DNA from 3 places in the Pseudomonas sp. PGPR N4 genome. Region 2 is predicted to be linked to each of the others. Evidence: predicted binding sites of a transcription regulator. Region 2 holds the regulator's gene; each other region holds the start of a gene.
What was found. Region 2 encodes FliA, which starts transcription of late flagellar genes. Its sites were predicted from a motif close to CTAAAGTTTNNNNNNNNNNNGCCGNTAA; they were not measured.

Region 1 (6,566 bases), on a different contig from region 2:
TGGCCACTGCCTTCACCCTGGCAGTCACCTATCCAGAAGCCGGCAACATCGGCGGCGGTGGCTTCATGACCTTGTACGTGGACGGCAAAGCGTACTTCCTCGACTACCGCGAAGTGGCGCCCAAGGCGGCCACCCGCAATATGTACCTGGACGAAAAAGGCGAGGTCATCGAGAACCTCAGCCTGGTCGGCGTGCGCGCCGCTGGCGTACCGGGCACAGTAATGGGCTTGTGGGAGGCGCATCAAAAGTTCGGCAAGTTGCCCTGGAGCGAGCTGCTGACTCCGGCCATCGGTTACGCCAACAACGGCTTCAAGATCGCCCAGAAGCAGTACCAGTATCGCGACGATGCCCAAGGCCTGTTCAAGACCGCGACCAACTTCAACGATTATTTCGGCAGCATGAAAGTCGGCGAGCTGTTCAAGCAGCCGGAGCTGGCGCAGACCCTCGAACGCATCGCCGACAAAGGCGTCAGCGAGTTCTATCAAGGCAAGACCGCCGATCTGCTGGTTGCGCAGATGAAGGCCGATAACGGCCTGATCAACAAAGACGACCTGAAGGACTACAAAGCCCTCTGGCGCGAGCCGATGGCCATCGACTGGCGCGGCAACGTGGTCTACACCGCGCCACCGCCAAGCTCCGGCGGCGTAGCACTGGCGCAGTTGCTCGGGATCAAGGAAAACCGCGCGGCAGACTTCAAGGGCGTCGAGCAGAACTCGGCGCGCTACATCCACCTGCTGGCCGAGATTGAAAAGCGCGTGTTCGCCGACCGCGCCGACTATCTTGGCGACCCGGCCTTCACCGAGGTACCGGTAGACAAGCTGGTGGCCAAGGACTACCTGAAAAAGCGCGCCGAGCAGGTCAACCCAACCGCCATCTCCGCCACCGACAAGGTCCGCCCGGGGCTGGAGCCGCATCAAACCACGCACTTCTCGATCGTCGACAAACAGGGCAACGCGGTCAGCAACACCTACACCCTCAACCTCGACTACGGCAGTGGTGTGGTGGTCAAGGGCGCAGGCTTCCTGCTCAACGACGAGATGGATGACTTCAGCAGCAAGCCCGGTACCGCCAATGCCTTTGGCGTGGTCGGCGGCGATGCCAACGCGATTGCTCCGGGCAAACGCATGCTGTCGTCGATGAGCCCAAGCCTGGTGACCCGCGACGGCAAGGTCAGCCTGGTCATCGGTACGCCGGGCGGCTCGCGCATCTTCACCTCGATCTTCCAGGTAATGAACAACCTCTACGACTACGACATGCCGCTGGCCAAGGCCGTTGCAGCGCAGCGCGTGCATCACCAGCTGCTGCCCAAGGACACTATCTACTTCGACAGCTATGCACCGTTGACCGGCAAGGTCGCCGACGAGCTGAAAAAGATGGGCTATGTGCTTGAGGATCAGGGCTGGGAGATGGGCGATATCCAGGCCATTCGCGTCACCGATGGCAAGCTTGAAACCGCCTCCGACCCGCGCGGTCGTGGTGTTGGCATGATCGTCAAGTAACGCCAGTGCTGCTCAGCCCGGCCAGCATTGCGCTGGCCGGGCTGAGCAGTTCACAAGGCAGCGGTCACACGCGGAACTTGCTTACCAGCGTCTGCAGATGACTGCCAAGGCGTGCCAGCTCGACGCTCGACGCGGCGGTTTCATCACTGGCTGCGGCTGTCTGTTCCGACACATCGCGTACATTGAGAATGCTCCGGCTGATCTCCTCGGCAACCGCGCTCTGTTGCTCGGCGGCTGCGGCGATCTGCTGGTTCATCGACTGGATGTTGGACACAGTGCGGGTGATGTTCTCCAGCGAACCACCGGCCTTGCGCGCCAGCTCGACGCTGCTTTCAGTCAGGTTGCGGCTGCCCAGCATGGCGTTGGCCACTTGCTGGGTGCCGTTCTGCAGGCTGGCGATCAGCTCTTCGATCTCTTCGGTGGACTTCTGCGTACGCTGCGCCAGGCCCCGCACTTCGTCGGCGACCACGGCAAAACCACGCCCGGCTTCACCGGCGCGGGCGGCTTCGATGGCCGCGTTCAATGCCAGCAAGTTGGTCTGCTCGGCAACCGACTTGATCACGTCCATGACACTGCCGATCTTCTGGCTTTCCTGCTGCAGCAGGTTCATTGCGTCAGTCGAGCGCTGGACTTCGTCGGCCAGGCGTTCGATCTGGTTGATCGCCTCGCCCACCACCCGGTCACCGGCACGCGCTTCATCATCGGCACCCGTTGCCGCGCGCGAAGCCTGTTCAGCGTTGCGGGCGACTTCCTGCACGGTCGCAGCCATCTCGTGCATGGCAGTGGCAACCTGGTCAGTCTCGACTTTCTGGCTGTTGGCACCGGCGCTGGTCTGCTCGGTCACGGCCGACAGCTCTTCGGCGGCGCTGGCAATCTGCGTTACGCCATCACGAATACCACCGATCAACTCGCGCAGGGTGCTGCCCATGCGGCTGATGCTTTGTTGCAGCACGCCCAACTCGTCACGGCGGGTGACCCGCAGCTCACTGGACAGGTCGCCACCGGCAATACGCTCGACGGCGTCCATGGTTTCGCGCAGCGGGCGGGTGATCTGGCGGGTGATGATGATCGCGGCGCATACCCCGACCAACAATGCCAGCAGGGTCGAGATGATCTGCAGATGGCGCGCCTGGTCGCTTTCGATGTCGCGGCGCTCGAGCTGGATCTTGTACAGGGCATCGCTACGCTTGACGATATCGGCACCTTGCACGGTCATCTCGGCGCGGGCCACGGCGATGGCGGCGGTGGCGTCGCGGAAGTCACGCACGGCCGAGCGGTAAGCCTGCACGCTCTGGTCGAACTGTTGCAGGCGGGTGCTTTCGTTGGGTAGCTGGCGCTTGAGGTTGTCGATCTCGACCAGGGCCGCGTCGAGCTGGCGCAGGGCGGCCTGTTCATTGGCTGCGCTGTTGTCAGCGATGTAGCCGCGTACATCGACGCGCACTTGCAGCAACTGCTGACGCGTCTTGCTGATGGCCTGATACTGGGCCAGGCGTACGCTGTCGACTTCCGGCTGGGCCAACACGTCGCGGCTGATCGCATCAAGGATCTGATCGGCCTTGGCGGCAGTCTGGTTCATGTTCTCGCGGTTGGCGAGGGTGGTCTTGTAGCCCGCGCGCATCTTGCTCAGCGACAGTTTGTAGTCGCTGATGATCGCGCCCAGCTCGTTGAGCAGCTTGACGTTTTCAGGGCTCTTGAACGAGGCCACCAAGCGCTGCTGCTGGGCACTGAAGGTGTCCAGTTTGGTCTGGGTGTTGGCCGCAGCGGCGTCATCGCCGTTGGCGATCATGTACTGCAGACGTGCTACGCGCAGGTCGGTGAGGTCTTTGTTGAGCTGGCTGATGTCGCTCATCCAGTTACTGCGGTCGATCAAGCTGCCCAGGCTGTTCCAGCCGGTCAGGGCCAGCAGGCCGGTCAAAAGCAGGACCAGGCCAAAGCCCAGGCCCAGTTTGAGGTTGACGCTGATGTTGGCAAACCAGCTGTTCATGCACGCACTCCATAAAGATCATTCGCTCAGTTGTTGTCAATCGCTGGCGTTATTCTTCCCGGGGCCCGCTGATTCGTGCATGAGTTATCGGCCACAATCGGGCTAGCTGAAACGCTTTTTCAGCAGATTTGTAACTGTCTGAAAATCCGAGAGTTTTACTGCGGCATTGGCGTTAAAAAGCGGTGCATTCAACGACACCTCCTGAGCGCAAAGTGCTCAAGAGGCGCTGTTGCATGCAGATTGGCGGGGAGTTACAGCGTGCGTGCGTTGAAGGTATCGCAGCGGTTGACGTCACCGTCGCTGAAGCCGGTCTTGAACCAGCGTACGCGCTGCGCCGACGTGCCATGGGTGAACGAATCCGGCACCACGCGACCTTGGCCTTGCTGTTGCAAGCGGTCATCACCGATGGCGTTGGCGGCGTTAAGTGCCTCTTCGATGTCACCCGGTTCCAGCCAGTTCAGGCGTTTCTGCGCCTGATAGGCCCAGACCCCGGCAAAACAGTCGGCCTGCAATTCCTGACGCACCAGCAGGCCGTTGTCACCTTCCATCTTCTGCCCGCGCTGGCGAGCGGCCTGGACCTGATTGGAGACGCCGAGCAGCGTCTGCACATGATGGCCGATCTCGTGCGCGATGACGTAGGCCTGGGCGAAGTCGCCGGCGGCGGCAAAGCGCGTTTCCATTTCGCGGAAGAAGGTCATGTCCAGGTACACCCGCTGGTCAGCCGGGCAGTAGAATGGCCCGACCGCCGAGGAGGCGAAGCCGCAGGCCGAATTGACCTGGCCGCTGAACAGCACCAGCTTGGGGTCACGGTATTGCTTGCCGGCCTGGGCGAACAGCGCCTTCCAGGTGTCTTCGGTGTCACCCAGGATCGAGGCAACGAACGCTGCCTGATCATCATTGGCCGGCGGCGCCTTGCCTTCGACGTTGGCCGGCGCGCTTTGCTGCATCTGCCCGGTCAGTTGGCCGAGAATCTGCAGCGGGTCCTGGCCGGTCATCCAGCCGATGCCGACGATCAGCAGGATGGCGCCCAGGCCCAGCCCCTTGCCGCCGCCAAAGCGCATGCCACCGCCGCCGCCTGCACCGCGAGCATCGACCACATTGTCGCTACGCCGACCTTTTCGCCATTCCATCGAGCTTCTCCAAACCGCGAGGTTGAGGGTATAGATTAGTTCAGTGCTGCTGCCTTGTGCAGGCACGCTGCAAGGCATAACCAAACAGTTATGGCTAAGACCGCTGATTTCAATATTCATCCCATCCAGGCTATCGGAAACTGCAAGTCCGCCCGCCACGCACGGGCGCTCGCACAACTCCAATAAGAGGAACACCGGTATGCCTGCCGAGGACACCAGCCGCTTCGTGATCCGTGATCGCAACTGGCACCCGAAAGCGCTGACCCCAGATTACAAGACGTCGATTGCCCGCTCGCCGCGCCAGGCGCTGGTCAGCATCCCGCAGTCGATCAGTGAAACCACCGGCCCGGACTTCACTCACCTGGGCTTTGGCCAGCACGACAACGACCTGCTGCTCAACTTCGACAACGGTGGCCTGCCGATCGGCGAGCGCATCATCGTCGCCGGCCGAGTGATCGACCAGTACGGCAAACCAGTGCCAAACACCTTGGTGGAAATGTGGCAGGCCAACGCCGGCGGCCGTTACCGCCACAAGAACGACCGTTACCTGGCGCCGCTGGACCCCAACTTCGGCGGTGTCGGCCGGGCCCTGACCGACCGCGATGGCTATTACAGCTTCCGCACCATCAAGCCCGGCCCGTACCCATGGCGCAACGGCCCGAATGACTGGCGCCCGGCGCACATTCACTTCTCGATCAGCGGCCCGTCGATCTCGACCAAGTTGATTACCCAGCTGTACTTCGAAGGTGATCCGCTGATCCCGCTGTGCCCGATCGTCAAGTCGATCGCCAACCCGCAAGCGGTGCAGCAACTGATTGCCAAGCTCGACATGAGCAACGCCAATCCGATGGATTGCCTGGCGTACCGTTTTGACATCGTTCTGCGCGGTCAGCGCCAGACCCACTTCGAAAACCGCTGAGGAGCCGCGACATGCCAATTGAATTGCTGCCGGAAACCCCGTCGCAGACTGCCGGCCCTTACGTGCACATCGGCCTGGCCCTGCAAGCAGCGGGCAACCCGGTTCGGCCGACCGAAATCTGGAACACCCTGGCGCGCCCTGAAGCCGCCGGCGAGCACATCCTGCTGATCGGTCAGGTCTACGATGGCAATGGCCATCTGGTGCGTGATTCGTTTCTGGAAGTGTGGCAGGCCGATGCCGACGGCCAGTACCAGGATCAGTACAACCTGGAAAACCCGTTCAACAGCTTTGGCCGTACCGCCACCACCTTCGACTCCGGTGACTGGACGCTGCACACGGTCAAACCGGGTGTGGTCAAGAATGCCGCCGGCGTGCCAATGGCGCCGCACATCAACATCAGCCTGTTTGCCCGCGGCATCAATATCCAACTGCACACGCGGCTGTACTTTGATGACGAAGCCGAGGCCAACGCCAAGTGCCCGGTGCTCAACCTGATCGAGCAGCCGCAACGGCGCGAGACGCTGATTGCCAAACGCTGCGAAGTCGACGGCAAGACTGCCTATCGCTTCGACATGCGGATTCAGGGCGAAGGCGAGACGGTGTTCTTCGACTTCTGATACAAGCCTGAAACCAGCCTACGCCAGCGAGGCCCCCAAAAGCCTCGCTGGCGCCGGCATCAGCACATCGCACTGCTCGTCTGCCGGGCTGCGCAGCTGCAAGCGCTGCGGGTGGGTCAGGCGGCTGTAGCCGAGCAGGGCCTGGCTGGCCAGTTGCTCGATGCTGGTGGGGTGGCCGTGCCGAAGCATTGCAGCCCCGGCAGAGGTCGGTTCAGCGTCGGACCAGCAGCACACCGCTTTCCATATGGTGGGTATAGGGGAACTGGTCGAACAGGGCGCAGCGTTCGATCCGGTGCGTATCGTGCAACTGGGCGATGTTGGCCGCCAGAGTTTCCGGGTTGCAGGATATGTACAGGATACGCTCGAAGCGTCGAGTCAACTCGCAGGTATCCGGGTCCATCCCCGCGCGCGGCGGGT
Region 2 (6,566 bases):
TCAGCCTTGGCTGCTGCCGGCGCAACGGCCACAGCAGCCGCTTCGGCAGCGTCGGTCGAGAACTTGCCTTTGCCGTGCAGCTCATCGAGCAGCGCTTCGAACTCGTGCTCGCTGATTTCGTCGCCGCTGGCAGCCGGCGCGGGGCTGGCTGCAGCCTCGGCAACCGCAGCAGTCGGCAGCGCATCGGCAGCGAAGGTGCCCTTGCCATGCAACTGGTCGAGCAATGCTTCGAATTCGTCGTCGGTAATCTCGTCACCGGCTGGCGCTGGCACGACAGCCTCGGGAGCGACCGTGGCCGCCTCGACCGAGAACTGGCCCTTGCCGTGCAGTTGATCGAGCAGAGATTCGAATTCGGCGTCGGTGATTTCATCCGACTCGGCGCTGGCTGCACCTGGCTGCGGTTGTTCAGCAGCCTCGGCCTCGGCCTTGACCGCATCGAGCGAGTCGAGCAGTTGTTCGAACTCGGTGTCGGTGATGTCTTCCTCGACCACCGCTGGCTCAGGCTCGACCACCGCGGCAGGCGCCGGCGCCGCACCCGGCTCGGCCAGACGCGACAGCGCTGCCAGCAACTCGCGGGAAGCCGGGGTCACCTCGGTGCGTTCGCGCACCTGGCCGAACATGCTGTTGACCGAATCCAGCGCTTCCAGAACCACGTCCATCAGCTCGGCGTCGACCCTGCGCTCACCTTTGCGCAGGATGTCGAAGACGTTCTCGGCAATGTGGCAGCACTCCACCAGCTCATTGAGCTGGAGGAAGCCGGCGCCCCCTTTTACAGTGTGAAAACCGCGGAAAATCGCATTGAGCAGGTCGGCATCATCCGGTCGGCTTTCCAGCTCGACCAATTGCTCGGACAACAACTCAAGAATTTCCCCGGCTTCTACCAGGAAATCCTGAAGGATTTCTTCATCGGCGCCGAAGCTCATTAAACGTGCTCCCTAAAAACCAAGGCTGGACAGCAGATCGTCGACATCGTCCTGACCGGACACAACGTCTTCACGCTTATCGGCATGAATCTGCGGACCTTCACCCCGAGTCGGATGTTTTTCTTGATCTTTTTCAGCACGCAACTGATCGTGGTCATGTTCGATACCGGCAAAGCGGTCGACTTGACTGGCCATCAGCACGAGCTTGAGCAGATTGCTTTCGACTTCGGTGACCAACGCGGTGACGCGTTTGATCACCTGGCCGGTCAGGTCCTGATAGTCCTGAGCCAGCAAGATGTCATTGAGGTGCCCGGACACCTTGCGGTTGCCCTCGGCACTGTGCGTCAGGAAACTGTCGACTCGTTTGACCAGATCGCGAAACTCCGGCGCGGCCACTTCACGGCGCATGAAGCGCTGCCAGTCAGTGCTCAGCGCCTGGGCCTCACCGGCCAGGTCGTTGAGTACCGGGGTGCTCGCTTCGACCAGGTCCATGGTGCGGTTGGCGGCACCCTCGGTCAGCTTGACCACGTAGGACAAACGCTCGGTGGCATCGGTGATCTGCGAGACTTCCTCGGCCTGCGGCATTGCCGGGTCGATCTGGAAACTGACGATCGCACTGTGCAGCTCGCGGGTCAGTTTGCCGACTTCCTGGTACAGGCCACGGTCGCGTGTCTGGTTGAGCTGATGAATCAGCTGCACCGCATCGCCAAACCGGCCGCGCTCAAGGCTCTCGACCAGTTCCTGAGCGTGCTTCTTCAGGGTGTTTTCAAACTCACCCAAAGAGTTGTTGTTAGAGTCCATGGCGCCCCCTGGCGTGATTTAGCTATTCACGCGTTCGAAGATCTTTTCGATCTTCTCTTTGAGCACCTGGGCGGTGAACGGCTTGACCACGTAACCATTGACGCCGGCCTGGGCCGCTTCGATGATCTGATCACGCTTGGCTTCGGCAGTTACCATCAGCACCGGCAGATGCTTGAGACGCTCATCGGCACGCACTTTGCGCAGCAGGTCGATGCCGGACATGCCGGGCATGTTCCAGTCGGTGACGAGGAAGTCAAAGTGGCCGCTTTCGAGCATCGGCATGGCGGTCAGGCCATCGTCGGCTTCCTGGGTATTGGTGAAGCCCAGATCACGCAAGAGGTTCTTGATGATCCGCCGCATCGTCGAAAAGTCGTCAACGATGAGGATTTTCATGTCTTTGTTCAATTAGACCTCCAAGCAGTCTTAAACGCGCTCGGCCCCGAGCGCGCATTCAATCAATTCGGTACACCGTCAAAACGACTGCAGCGACCCCGGTTTCAACGCGCTCGCCATTCACCCAGCCGGCTGCGCAGACGTGCCGCGCATTGGCTGTGCAGCTGGCTGACACGCGACTCGCTGACCCCCAGCACCTCACCGATTTCTTTGAGGTTGAGCTCTTCGTCGTAGTACAGCGCCAGCACCAACCGCTCGCGTTCCGGCAGGTTGGCGATCGCATCGGTCAACGCCGTCTGGAAGCGTTCTTCTTCCAGATCACGCGACGGTTCGACCTGCGCACTGGCGCCATCCTCGTGCAGACCTTCATGTTCGCCGTCCTGCAACAGGTCGTCAAAACTGAACAGTCGGCTGCCCAGGGTATCGTTCAGAATCCCGTAATAATCATCGAGACCTAATTGGAGTTCGGCAGCAACCTCGTGATCTTTAGCGTCGCGACCGGTTCTTGCTTCAACAGCGCGCATCGCGTCGCTGACCATACGGGTATTGCGGTGCACCGAACGTGGCGCCCAGTCACCCTTGCGGACCTCGTCGAGCATGGCGCCACGGATGCGGATACCGGCGTAGGTTTCAAAGCTGGCGCCCTTGCTGGCATCGTATTTGTTGGACACTTCGAGCAGGCCGATCATGCCGGCCTGGATCAGGTCCTCGACCTGCACGTTGGCCGGCAAGCGCGCCAGCAGGTGGTATGCGATGCGCTTGACCAGCGGCGCGTAACGCTCGACCAACTCGTACTGGGCGTCCTTGGAAGCCTTGCTGTACATCTGAAAACCGCTTGCACTCATAGCACTGGTCCCGCACTGGTGGGCTGCACCAGGCGCTCGACGAAGAACTCCAGATGCCCACGAGGGTTGGCAGGCAGCGGCCAGCTATCGACCTTCTGCGCGATGGCCTTGAACGCCAGCGCACACTTGGAGCGAGGGAAGGCTTCGTAAACTGCACGCTGCTTCTGCACCGCCTTGCGCACGCATTCGTCGTACGGCACGGCGCCGACGTATTGTAGGGCGACGTCAAGGAAGCGGTCCGTGACCTTGGTCAACTTGGCGAACAGGTTGCGCCCTTCCTGCGGGCTCTGGGCCATGTTGGCAAGGACGCGGAAACGGTTCATGCCATAGTCGCGATTGAGCAGTTTGATCAGCGCGTAGGCGTCGGTGATCGAGGTCGGCTCGTCGCACACCACCAGCAGCACTTCCTGCGCGGCGCGGACAAAGCTCACCACCGAATCGCCGATACCGGCAGCGGTGTCGATGACCAGCACGTCGAGGTTGTCGCCAATCTCGCTGAAGGCCTGGATCAGCCCGGCGTGTTGCGCCGGCTGCAGATGGACCATGCTCTGGGTGCCCGAGGCGGCCGGCACGATGCGTACCCCGCCAGGCCCCTGCAAGAGCACGTCGCGCAACTCGCAGCGGCCTTCGATGACGTCGGCCAGGGTGTGCTTGGGCGTCAGCCCCAGCAGCACGTCGACGTTGGCCAGACCCAGATCGGCGTCCAGCAACATGACCCGGCGGCCGAGTTCGGCCAACGCCAGGGACAGGTTGACTGAAACGTTGGTCTTGCCGACGCCACCTTTGCCACCGGTCACGGCGATAACCTGTACGGGATGCATGCTACCCATATTTGTTCTTTACCTTGTCGCGCTTGAACCGAGGCCACATGGAGGGCTGTGATTAAAGCCCTTGCTGTAGGTACTTTGCATTGTGTTCATCTTCAACCCACGCGTTTGCCGGAGTTGTGGTACAGATCAGCGAACATATCGGCCATGGCCTCTTCGCTGGGGTCTTCCTGCATTTGCACGCTGACGGCGCGGCTGACCAGTTGGTGCTTGCGCGGCAGGTGCAGGTCGTCAGGAATACGCGGGCCGTCGGTAAGATAGGCCACGGGCAGTTCATGACTGATCGCCAGGCTCAGTACTTCACCGAGACAAGCGGTTTCATCAAGCTTGGTCAGGATGCAGCCAGCCAGGCCACAGCGCTTGTAGCTGTGATAGGCGGCGGTCAGCACCTGTTTCTGGCTGGTGGTTGCCAGGACCAGATAATTCTTCGAAGCGATACCACGCCCGGCGAGCGTCTCCAGCTGCATGCGCAGGGCCGGATCACTGGCCTGCAGGCCGGCGGTATCGATCAGCACCACACGCTTGCGCAGCAGCGGCTCCAGGGCCTGAGCGAGGGACTCGCCCGGGTCGACGTAGGTCACCGACACGTTGAGGATGCGGCCCAGGGTCTTGAGTTGCTCCTGAGCGCCGATACGGAAGCTGTCCATGCTCACCAGCGCCAGGTTCTGCGCGCCGTACTTGAGCACATAACGCGCTGCCAGCTTGGCCAGGGTGGTGGTCTTGCCCATGCCGGCCGGGCCAACCATGGCAATTACTCCGCCCTCCTCGATCGGTTCGATCTCGGGTACATCGATCATTCGCGCCAGGTGCGCGAGGATCATCCGCCAGGCTTGCCGCGGCTCGTCGATTTCGCCGGTCAGGTCGAGCAGTTCACGGGCCAGCGCACCGGTCAGGCCAACACGCTGCAGGCGCCGCCAGAGGTTGGCCTGCAGCGGTTTGCTGCCCTGCAACTGGCTCCAGGCAAGCGAGCCGAGCTGTACTTCGAGCAGTTCACGCAGGCCGGACAGCTCCGAGCGCATGGCATCGAACAGGCGCGGATCAACCGGCGCCACTGCCGGCGCAGCCGGGGCGGCGGGCTGCTCGACGTGCGGCTCGACCAAGGGCTCGGAAGCGGTCAGCGAGAGGCCGGCAAACAACTGACGGTTGCCGTCATCGGCATCGCTGCGGCTGCTCAGTTCGGCCTGGGCGGTAGCGATGCGCGACTGGGTCTTGCGCAGCTCGTCTTCAAGCTCAGGGTTGGGCACCCGCGGCGCCAGCGCCGACAGCTTGTAGTCCAGTGCAGCGGTCAGCTCAACGCCGCCGGCGATGCGCCGGTTACCGATGATAGCGGCATCGGAGCCAAGCTCATCGCGGACCAGCTTCATGGCCTGACGCATATCTGCGGCGAAAAAACGCTTAACTTGCATACTCCACTACCTCAGCCGTTCGGGCCCACGGTGGCAACGATGGTGACTTGCTTGTTGTCAGGTATTTCCTGATACGCCAAAACATGCAAATTCGGTACAGCCAGGCGGCCGAAGCGCGACAGCATTGCCCGGATCGGGCCGGCTACCAGAAGGATAGCTGGCTGACCTTGCATCTCCTGACGCTGGGCCGCTTCGATAAGCGAACGCTGTAGCTTTTCGGCCATGCTCGGTTCAAGAAGAACACCATCTTCCTGACCTTGCCCGGCCCTTTGCAGACTATTGAGCAAAATCTGTTCCAACCTTGGCTCCAAGGTGATAACAGGCAGCTCGGACTCAACGCCGACAATGCTTTGCACGATGGCGCGACACAATCCGACGCGCACTGCGGCGACCAGCGCGGCATTATCTTGACTCTTGCCAGCGTTGTTGGCGATAGCTTCGGCAATGCTGCGGATATCGCGCACCGGCACTTGCTCGGAGAGCAGAGCTTGCAAGACCTTGAGCAGCCCCGACAAGGAAATGACACCCGGCACCAGCTCCTCGGCAAGCTTCGGCGAGGCCTTGGCCAGCACCTGCAACAGTTGTTGGACTTCCTCGTGACCGATCAGTTCGTGGCAGTGCTTTTGCAGAATCTGGTTCAAATGGGTCGCCACCACAGTGCTGGCATCGACCACGGTGTAGCCCAGCGACTGCGCCTGCGCGCGCTGGCCGATGTCGATCCAAACTGCCTCCAGGCCGAACGCCGGGTCACGCGCGGCGATACCATTGAGGGTACCGAACACCTGGCCTGGGTTGATTGCAAGCTCGCGGTCCGGGTAGATCTCGGCTTCCGCGAGGATTACCCCCATCAGGGTCAGACGATAGGCACTTGGCTGCAGGTCGAGGTTGTCGCGGATGTGTACGGTCGGCATGAGGAAGCCCAGATCCTGCGAGAGCTTCTTGCGCACGCCCTTGATCCGCGCCAGCAACTGGCCGCCCTGGTTGCGGTCGACCAGCGGGATAAGCCGATAGCCTACTTCCAGGCCGATCATGTCAATCGGAGTGACGTCGTCCCAGCCCAGCTCCTTGGTGTCCATTGCGCGCTGCGGAGATGGCAGCAGATCCTGCTGGCGCTGCACTTCTTCCAGCGCCTTGACCGCCTTGACCTGCTGCTTGCGCCAGACCAGATAGGCACCACCCGCCGCCAGCACACCGAGGCTGAGGAAGGCCACATGCGGCATCCCCGGGACCAGGCCCATGACAATCATGATGCCGGCCGACACGCCCAAGGCTTTTGGCGAGTCGAACATCTGCCGGTTGATCAGCTTGCCCATGTCCTCGGAGCCCGAGGCGCGCGTCACCATGATTGCGGCGGCGGTGGACAACAGCAAG
Region 3 (6,566 bases), on a different contig from region 2:
CATATCCACCGCACGCTGGCCGACCCAGAGCCGAGCGCGCGTAGCTGGACGCTGTACAACCTGGACGCGCACAAGCAGATCTATCTGGCTGTCGAGGCGCTCGCCGACACCCCTCAGTCAGTGCTGTTCGAGGTCGCTGGCGGGCAAAAAAAACCCCGGCGCTAGGCCGGGGTTGATCACGCCATCTGGCAGTCGATCACAGCAGCGAACGACCTTTGTTAGCGGCGATCCTCATACGCAGTGCGTTGAGCTTGATGAAGCCAGCCGCGTCAGCCTGATTGTACGCACCGCCATCTTCCTCGAAGGTAGCGATGTTGGCATCGAACAACGAATCGTCGGACTTGCGCCCGACTACGGTGACGTTGCCTTTGTACAGCTTCAAGCGCACTACGCCGTTCACGTTGACCTGCGAAGCGTCGATCATCTGCTGCAGCATGATCCGCTCCGGGCTCCACCAGTAGCCGGTGTAGATCAGGCTGGCGTACTTGGGCATCAGCTCGTCTTTCAGGTGAGCCACTTCACGGTCGAGGGTGATCGACTCGATGGCGCGGTGAGCGCGCAGCATGATGGTGCCGCCAGGGGTCTCGTAGCAGCCACGCGACTTCATGCCGACGTAACGGTTCTCGACGATGTCCAGACGGCCGATGCCGTTGGCGCCGCCGATGCGGTTGAGGTCGGCCAGCACGGTAGCTGGCGACTTGTCGACGCCGTCGATGGCAACGATGTCGCCATTGCGGAAGGTCAGCTCGAGGTAGGTCGCCTGGTCAGGGGCGTTCTCCGGGGAGACGCTCCACTTCCACATGTCTTCTTCGTGCTCGGTCCAGGTGTCTTCCAGTACGCCGCCTTCATAGGAGATGTGCAGCAGGTTGGCGTCCATCGAGTACGGCGACTTCTTCTTGCCGTGGCGCTCGATCGGGATGCCGTGCTTCTCGGCGTAATCCATCAGCTTCTCGCGGGACAGCAGGTCCCACTCGCGCCATGGTGCAATGACCTTGACGCCTGGCTTGAGCGCGTAGGCGCCGAGCTCGAAACGAACCTGGTCGTTGCCCTTGCCGGTCGCACCGTGGGAAATGGCGTCAGCGCCAGTTTCGTTGGCGATCTCGATCAGACGTTTGGCGATCAGCGGACGCGCGATGGAAGTACCCAGCAGGTACTCGCCTTCGTAGACGGTGTTGGCGCGGAACATCGGGAACACGAAGTCACGCACGAATTCTTCGCGCAGGTCATCGATGTAGATTTCTTTCACGCCCATCGCCTGAGCCTTGGCGCGGGCCGGTTCGACCTCTTCGCCCTGGCCGAGGTCAGCGGTGAAGGTCACCACTTCGCAGTTGTAGGTGTCCTGCAGCCACTTGAGAATCACCGAAGTATCAAGGCCGCCGGAATACGCCAGTACGACCTTATTTACGTCCGCCATGCCATCACTCCACGGGGTTTACGGAAAGCCGTCGATTCTACCGACCTCGCGGGCAAATTTACAGTGGGGCGACAGCTTCTGACGACAAAGCGACAAGAACTTTCGATACAGCGACCAACGGTCGCGGATCTGGCTGTTTACAGTTGCTTGGCCGCAGGCGCAGGGGCCACAGGAGCGCCAGCCGGGGAAGGCTCGAGCGCGCTTTCCGCCGGTTTGGCCACTGGCGTGACGCGATCCAGTTCGATGTTGACGCGACGGTTACGCGCCCGATTGGCCGCGCTGTTGTTCTTCGCCAGCGGGTAGCGCTCGCCATGGAAGCGCACGATGATCTGCGTTTCAGGCACACCATGTGCTACCAGGTACTCGGCAACCGCCAGCGCCCGGCGCCGCGAGTCCTCGCGATTGGCCAGACGATTGCCGCCGTTGTCGGAATGACCGTTGAGTTCGATGTGATTGACCGTCGGATCGGCCTTCAGGTAATCGAGAATCACGTCCAGCCGAGCCCGGCCATTGCTGTCCAGTTCAACCCCACGCGGGAAGGCGACCTGCGTCTGGCGAATCTGGTCGTAGTTCATCGGCAACAGCTTGCTCGCGCACAGCTGATAGTCGTTGAACGCCTTGGCAAAGCTGACGGGCAACACTCGCACTTCCATTGCTCGTCCACCCTCGCCGGCATGGTTGCGCACGACCGTGCTGCGCCCATCCATCAGGCCGTTGATCAAGCGACTGGCCTGGCCTTGCGAGGACGTGAACAACACCCCACTGCGGGCCAGGCGTACGGCACCGAGACTGACATCACTGCGCCCCGGCTGCCATGGCGCAGCGGCGGCGAGCAAGGTGGCAGAGCCGGCGCCGAGCAGGTTGGTGTCCGAGCGCAGGCGGAAGGTTGGTTGCTCGCCTGCGCGACGCACGAACTCGCCACTGCCAAAGCCGTCTATCGGCTGGACCAGGCGGCACTCGAACTGATCGCCTTCGACCGTCCAGGCGATGTTCTCCATCCGGGTCTGGAAGGTCAATGCGCCTGCCGGCAGGCTGGCAAACAAGGTGAACAGGGCTAGGTAACGCTGGCGCACGGGCGGCTCCACAAATTCTGACGGCTTACCTGCAGGCTATCGGTCGCGCGCCGGAAAACTTGATAGCCGTGCTCGACCAAGGGTTTTCCGGTAGCATTCGCACTTGAGTTCGACCCGCCTGGAATCCCCAATGTCCGACCGCCTGACCCTCCTGCGTCCCGATGACTGGCATATCCATCTGCGCGATGGTGCTGTCCTGCCCCACACCGTTGGCGACGTAGCGCGTACCTTCGCCCGCGCCATTGTCATGCCCAACACGGTTCCGCCGGTGCGCGATGCCGCCGAAGCGGGTGCCTACCGCGAGCGGATCCTTGCCGCGCGCCCAGTTGGCAGCCGCTTCGAGCCGCTGATGGTGCTGTACCTTACCGACCGTACCAGTGCCGATGACATCCGCGCGGCCAAGGCCAGTGGTTTTGTCTACGCCGCCAAGCTGTACCCGGCTGGCGCCACGACCAACTCCGATTCCGGCGTGACCAGCATCGACAAGATCTTCCCGGCCATCGAAGCCCTTGCCGAAACCGGCATGCCGCTGCTGGTGCACGGTGAAGTGACGCATGCCGATGTCGATGTGTTCGACCGCGAAAAACGCTTTATCGACGAGCACATGCGCCGTCTGGTCGACCGCTTCCCGACGCTCAAGGTGGTGTTCGAACACATCACCACGGCCGATGCCGCGCAGTTTGTCAGTGAAGCACCGGCCAATGTCGGTGCGACCATCACCGCTCAGCACTTGCTGTACAACCGCAATCACATGCTGGTCGGCGGTATTCGCCCGCACTTCTATTGCCTGCCGATCCTCAAGCGCAACACCCACCAGGTGGCGCTGCTGGACGCGGCCACCAGCGGCAATCGCAAGTTCTTCCTTGGCACCGACTCGGCGCCCCACGCCCAGCACGCCAAGGAAGCCGCCTGCGGCTGCGCCGGTTGCTACACCGCGTATGCGGCGATCGAGATGTACGCCGAAGCGTTCGAGCAGCGCAACGCGCTGGACAAGCTGGAAGGTTTTGCCAGCCTGCATGGCCCAGCGTTCTATGGCCTGCCGGCAAACACCGACCGGATTACTCTGGTCCGTGAAGAATGGACTGCGCCAAGCAGCCTGCCGTTTGGCGACAACCTTGTGATTCCGCTGCGCGCCGGTGAAAAACTGCGCTGGCGCCTGCTGGAGGAAAACGCGTGAGCGAAGATCTGTACGAAGACGACCAGGAAGCTTCCAGCGGTGGCCCACGCCACCCGATGGCCGAGCGCTTCCGCGGTTACCTGCCGGTTGTTATCGATGTCGAGACCGGTGGCTTCAACAGCGCTACCGATGCCCTGCTGGAGATCGCTGCGGTCACCATCGGCATGGACGAGAAGGGTTTCCTGTTCCCTGAGCACACGCACTTCTTCCGCGTCGAGCCGTTTGAAGGCGCCAACATCGAGGCGGCGGCACTGGAGTTCACCGGGATCAAGCTTGACCACCCACTGCGCATGGCAGTGAGTGAAGAGAGCGCGCTGACCGAAATCTTCCGCAGCGTTCGCAAGTCGCTCAAGTCCAACGGCTGCAAGCGGGCGATCCTGGTCGGCCACAACAGCAGCTTTGACCTGGGCTTCCTCAATGCTGCGGTTGCGCGCAATGACCTTAAGCGCAATCCGTTCCACCCGTTCTCCAGCTTCGACACTGCTACCCTGGCGGGGCTCGCCTACGGGCAGACCGTACTGGCGCGAGCATGCCAGAGCGCCGACATCGATTTCGACGGCCGTGAGGCGCATTCGGCGCGTTATGACACCGAGAAGACTGCCGAGCTGTTCTGCGGCATCGTCAACCGCTGGAAGGATCTGGGCGGCTGGCGCGATTGATGATCAGCTTACCGCTGCTGCGTCCCGAGGCGCGCAGCGGATATAAAAAAACCGGCCACCAGGGCCGGTTTTTTTATGCGTGGCGATTACAGCTTGCCGGCATTCTCGCTCAGGTAGGCAGCAACGCCTTCTGGCGAAGCGTTCATGCCCTTGTCGCCTTTTTTCCAGTTGGCAGGGCAGACTTCGCCGTGCTCTTCGTGGAATTGCAGAGCGTCAACCAGACGCAGCAGCTCATCCATGTTACGGCCCAGCGGCAAGTCGTTGATGATCTGCGAGCGGACAACGCCGTTCAGGTCGATCAGGAAGGCGCCACGGAAGGCTACGCCGCCTTCGGACTCAACGTCGTAGGCCTTGCAGATTTCGTGGGTGATGTCAGCCGCCAGGGTGTACTTGACCTGGCCGATGCCGCCGTTGTTGACCGGGGTGTTACGCCAGGCGTTGTGAGTGAAGTGCGAGTCGATCGACACGCCGATCACTTCGACGTTGCGCGCAGCGAAGTCCGGAATGCGGTTGTCCAACGCGATCAGCTCGGACGGGCAGACGAAGGTGAAGTCCAGCGGGTAGAAGAATACCAGGCCGTACTTGCCCTTGATCGCCGAAGCGAGGTTGAAGCTGTCGACGATTTCGCCGTTGCCCAGCACAGCTGGAACGGTGAAGTCGGGGGCTTGTTTACCAACGAGTACACTCATCGTTATCTCCTGATGAAGGTGAAAAAACGTTGCCCGGCGGCAAACCCGCCAAGCATCCAGCAAAGGCTGACCATCATACACAGGTTAAGGTGACAGGCCGAATCCAACCGCCGGTCGCCCTTGCGCATTTAGTTTCAGAAACCGCTTTGACAAGCATTCTCATTACTATTACTCTCCAACGCATCGACTCAACGACGATGGTCAGCCTCTATGTATGTGTGTCTTTGTGTCGGCGTCACCGACGGACAGATTCGCGATGCGATCTACGAGGGATGCTGTAGCTACAAGGAAGTCCGGGCGGCCACCAACGTGGCGAGCCAATGTGGCAAGTGCGCGTGCCTTGCCAAGCAGGTGGTGCGTGAGACGTTGACCGACCTCCAGGTCAGCCAGCAGCCCGCCCTGCCCTACCCCGTCGAATTTAATGCAGTCTGATTTCCCCCGTATTTTGAAGAACCGGACCTTGTGTCCGGTTTTTTTATGCCTTTAATTCAATAAGTTAGCGTGCCAACGCGGTTCACAAACATTCTTATTCCGATTAAATTTCATTTATTATTCAACAACTTAGGTTTGACACTGGAAGTTGTCCGGCTCAGACTTCGGGTATTGACACACTCAACACGGCAGGAATACGGACATGAAAGGCGACGTCAGCGTCATCCAGCATCTCAACAAGATCCTCGGGAACGAGCTGGTCGCTATCAACCAGTACTTCCTGCACGCGCGTATGTATGAAGACTGGGGCCTCAACGCCCTGGGCAAGCGCGAGTACAAAGAGTCCATCGAGGCGATGAAGGACGCAGACAAGCTGATCAAGCGCATCCTGTTCCTCGAAGGCCTGCCTAACGTGCAGGACCTGGGTAAGCTGCTGATCGGCGAGCACTCCAAAGAGATGCTGGAATGCGACCTGAAGATCGAGCAAAGCGGTCTGATCGATCTCAAGGCAGCTATTGCGCACTGCGAAACTTCTGGCGACTTCGGCTCGCGGGAAATGCTGGAAGACATCCTTGAATCCAAGGAAGAGCACATCGACTGGCTGGAAACCCAGCTGAGCCTGATCGACAAGATCAGCATCGAGAACTACCTGCAGTCGCAGATGGGCGAAGAGTAACGCTCAAGCCCATATGAAAAAGCCCCGCCAAGTGCGGGGCTTTTTCATGCCTGGGCAAACAACTTTGGCTGCTTGCCCAGCAAGGTCAATCAGGCTTCGGAAGCCTTGGCAGCATTGGCAGCCGCTTCCTTGACCAGCTTTTGCAGCTCACCGTTCTCGAACATCTCGATCATGATGTCGCTGCCGCCGACCAGTTCACCGGCAACCCACAGCTGTGGGAAGGTCGGCCAGTTGGCGTACTTGGGCAGGTTGGCGCGGATTTCCGGGTTCTGCAGGATGTCGACATAGGCGAATTTCTCGCCACAGCCCATGACAGCCTGGGCCGCCTTGGACGAGAAGCCGCACTGAGGCGCGTTCGGCGAGCCTTTCATGTAAAGCAGAATGGTGTTGTTGGCAATCTGCTCTTTGATTGTTTCGATGATATCCATGAAGCACCTCGTCTGAAC

Region 1: a site for FliA is predicted at 3,568-3,595, ahead of AC58X1_RS18550 (methyl-accepting chemotaxis protein). Genes of this name have one in related genera too.
Region 3: a site for FliA is predicted at 2,524-2,551, ahead of AC58X1_RS19930 (flagellar protein MotY). Genes of this name have one in related genera too.

What each region holds. Positions count from the first base shown of each region.
Region 1 is NZ_JCAUKV010000005.1:24,221-30,786, forward strand. Features, by position in the region: gene ggt (gamma-glutamyltransferase) at 1-1,499, shown strand, start outside; gene AC58X1_RS18550 (methyl-accepting chemotaxis protein) at 1,564-3,483, opposite strand; gene ypfJ (KPN_02809 family neutral zinc metallopeptidase) at 3,735-4,613, opposite strand; gene pcaH (protocatechuate 3,4-dioxygenase subunit beta) at 4,813-5,532, shown strand; gene pcaG (protocatechuate 3,4-dioxygenase subunit alpha) at 5,544-6,149, shown strand; gene AC58X1_RS18570 (hypothetical protein) at 6,168-6,338, opposite strand; gene trmA (tRNA (uridine(54)-C5)-methyltransferase TrmA) at 6,361-6,566, opposite strand, start outside.
Region 2 is NZ_JCAUKV010000006.1:247,190-253,755, forward strand. Features, by position in the region: gene AC58X1_RS21245 (chemotaxis protein CheA) at 1-923, opposite strand, end outside; gene AC58X1_RS21250 (protein phosphatase CheZ) at 936-1,724, opposite strand; gene AC58X1_RS21255 (chemotaxis response regulator CheY) at 1,743-2,117, opposite strand; gene fliA (RNA polymerase sigma factor FliA) at 2,222-2,962, opposite strand; gene fleN (flagellar synthesis regulator FleN) at 2,959-3,792, opposite strand; gene flhF (flagellar biosynthesis GTPase FlhF) at 3,885-5,195, opposite strand; gene flhA (flagellar biosynthesis protein FlhA) at 5,207-6,566, opposite strand, start outside.
Region 3 is NZ_JCAUKV010000005.1:320,791-327,356, reverse strand. Features, by position in the region: gene AC58X1_RS19940 (hypothetical protein) at 1-165, shown strand, start outside; gene AC58X1_RS19935 (argininosuccinate synthase) at 197-1,414, opposite strand; gene AC58X1_RS19930 (flagellar protein MotY) at 1,552-2,487, opposite strand; gene pyrC (dihydroorotase) at 2,618-3,664, shown strand; gene rnt (ribonuclease T) at 3,721-4,323, shown strand; gene AC58X1_RS19915 (peroxiredoxin) at 4,410-5,012, opposite strand; gene AC58X1_RS19910 (bacterioferritin-associated ferredoxin) at 5,223-5,444, shown strand; gene bfr (bacterioferritin) at 5,647-6,120, shown strand; gene grxD (Grx4 family monothiol glutaredoxin) at 6,210-6,548, opposite strand.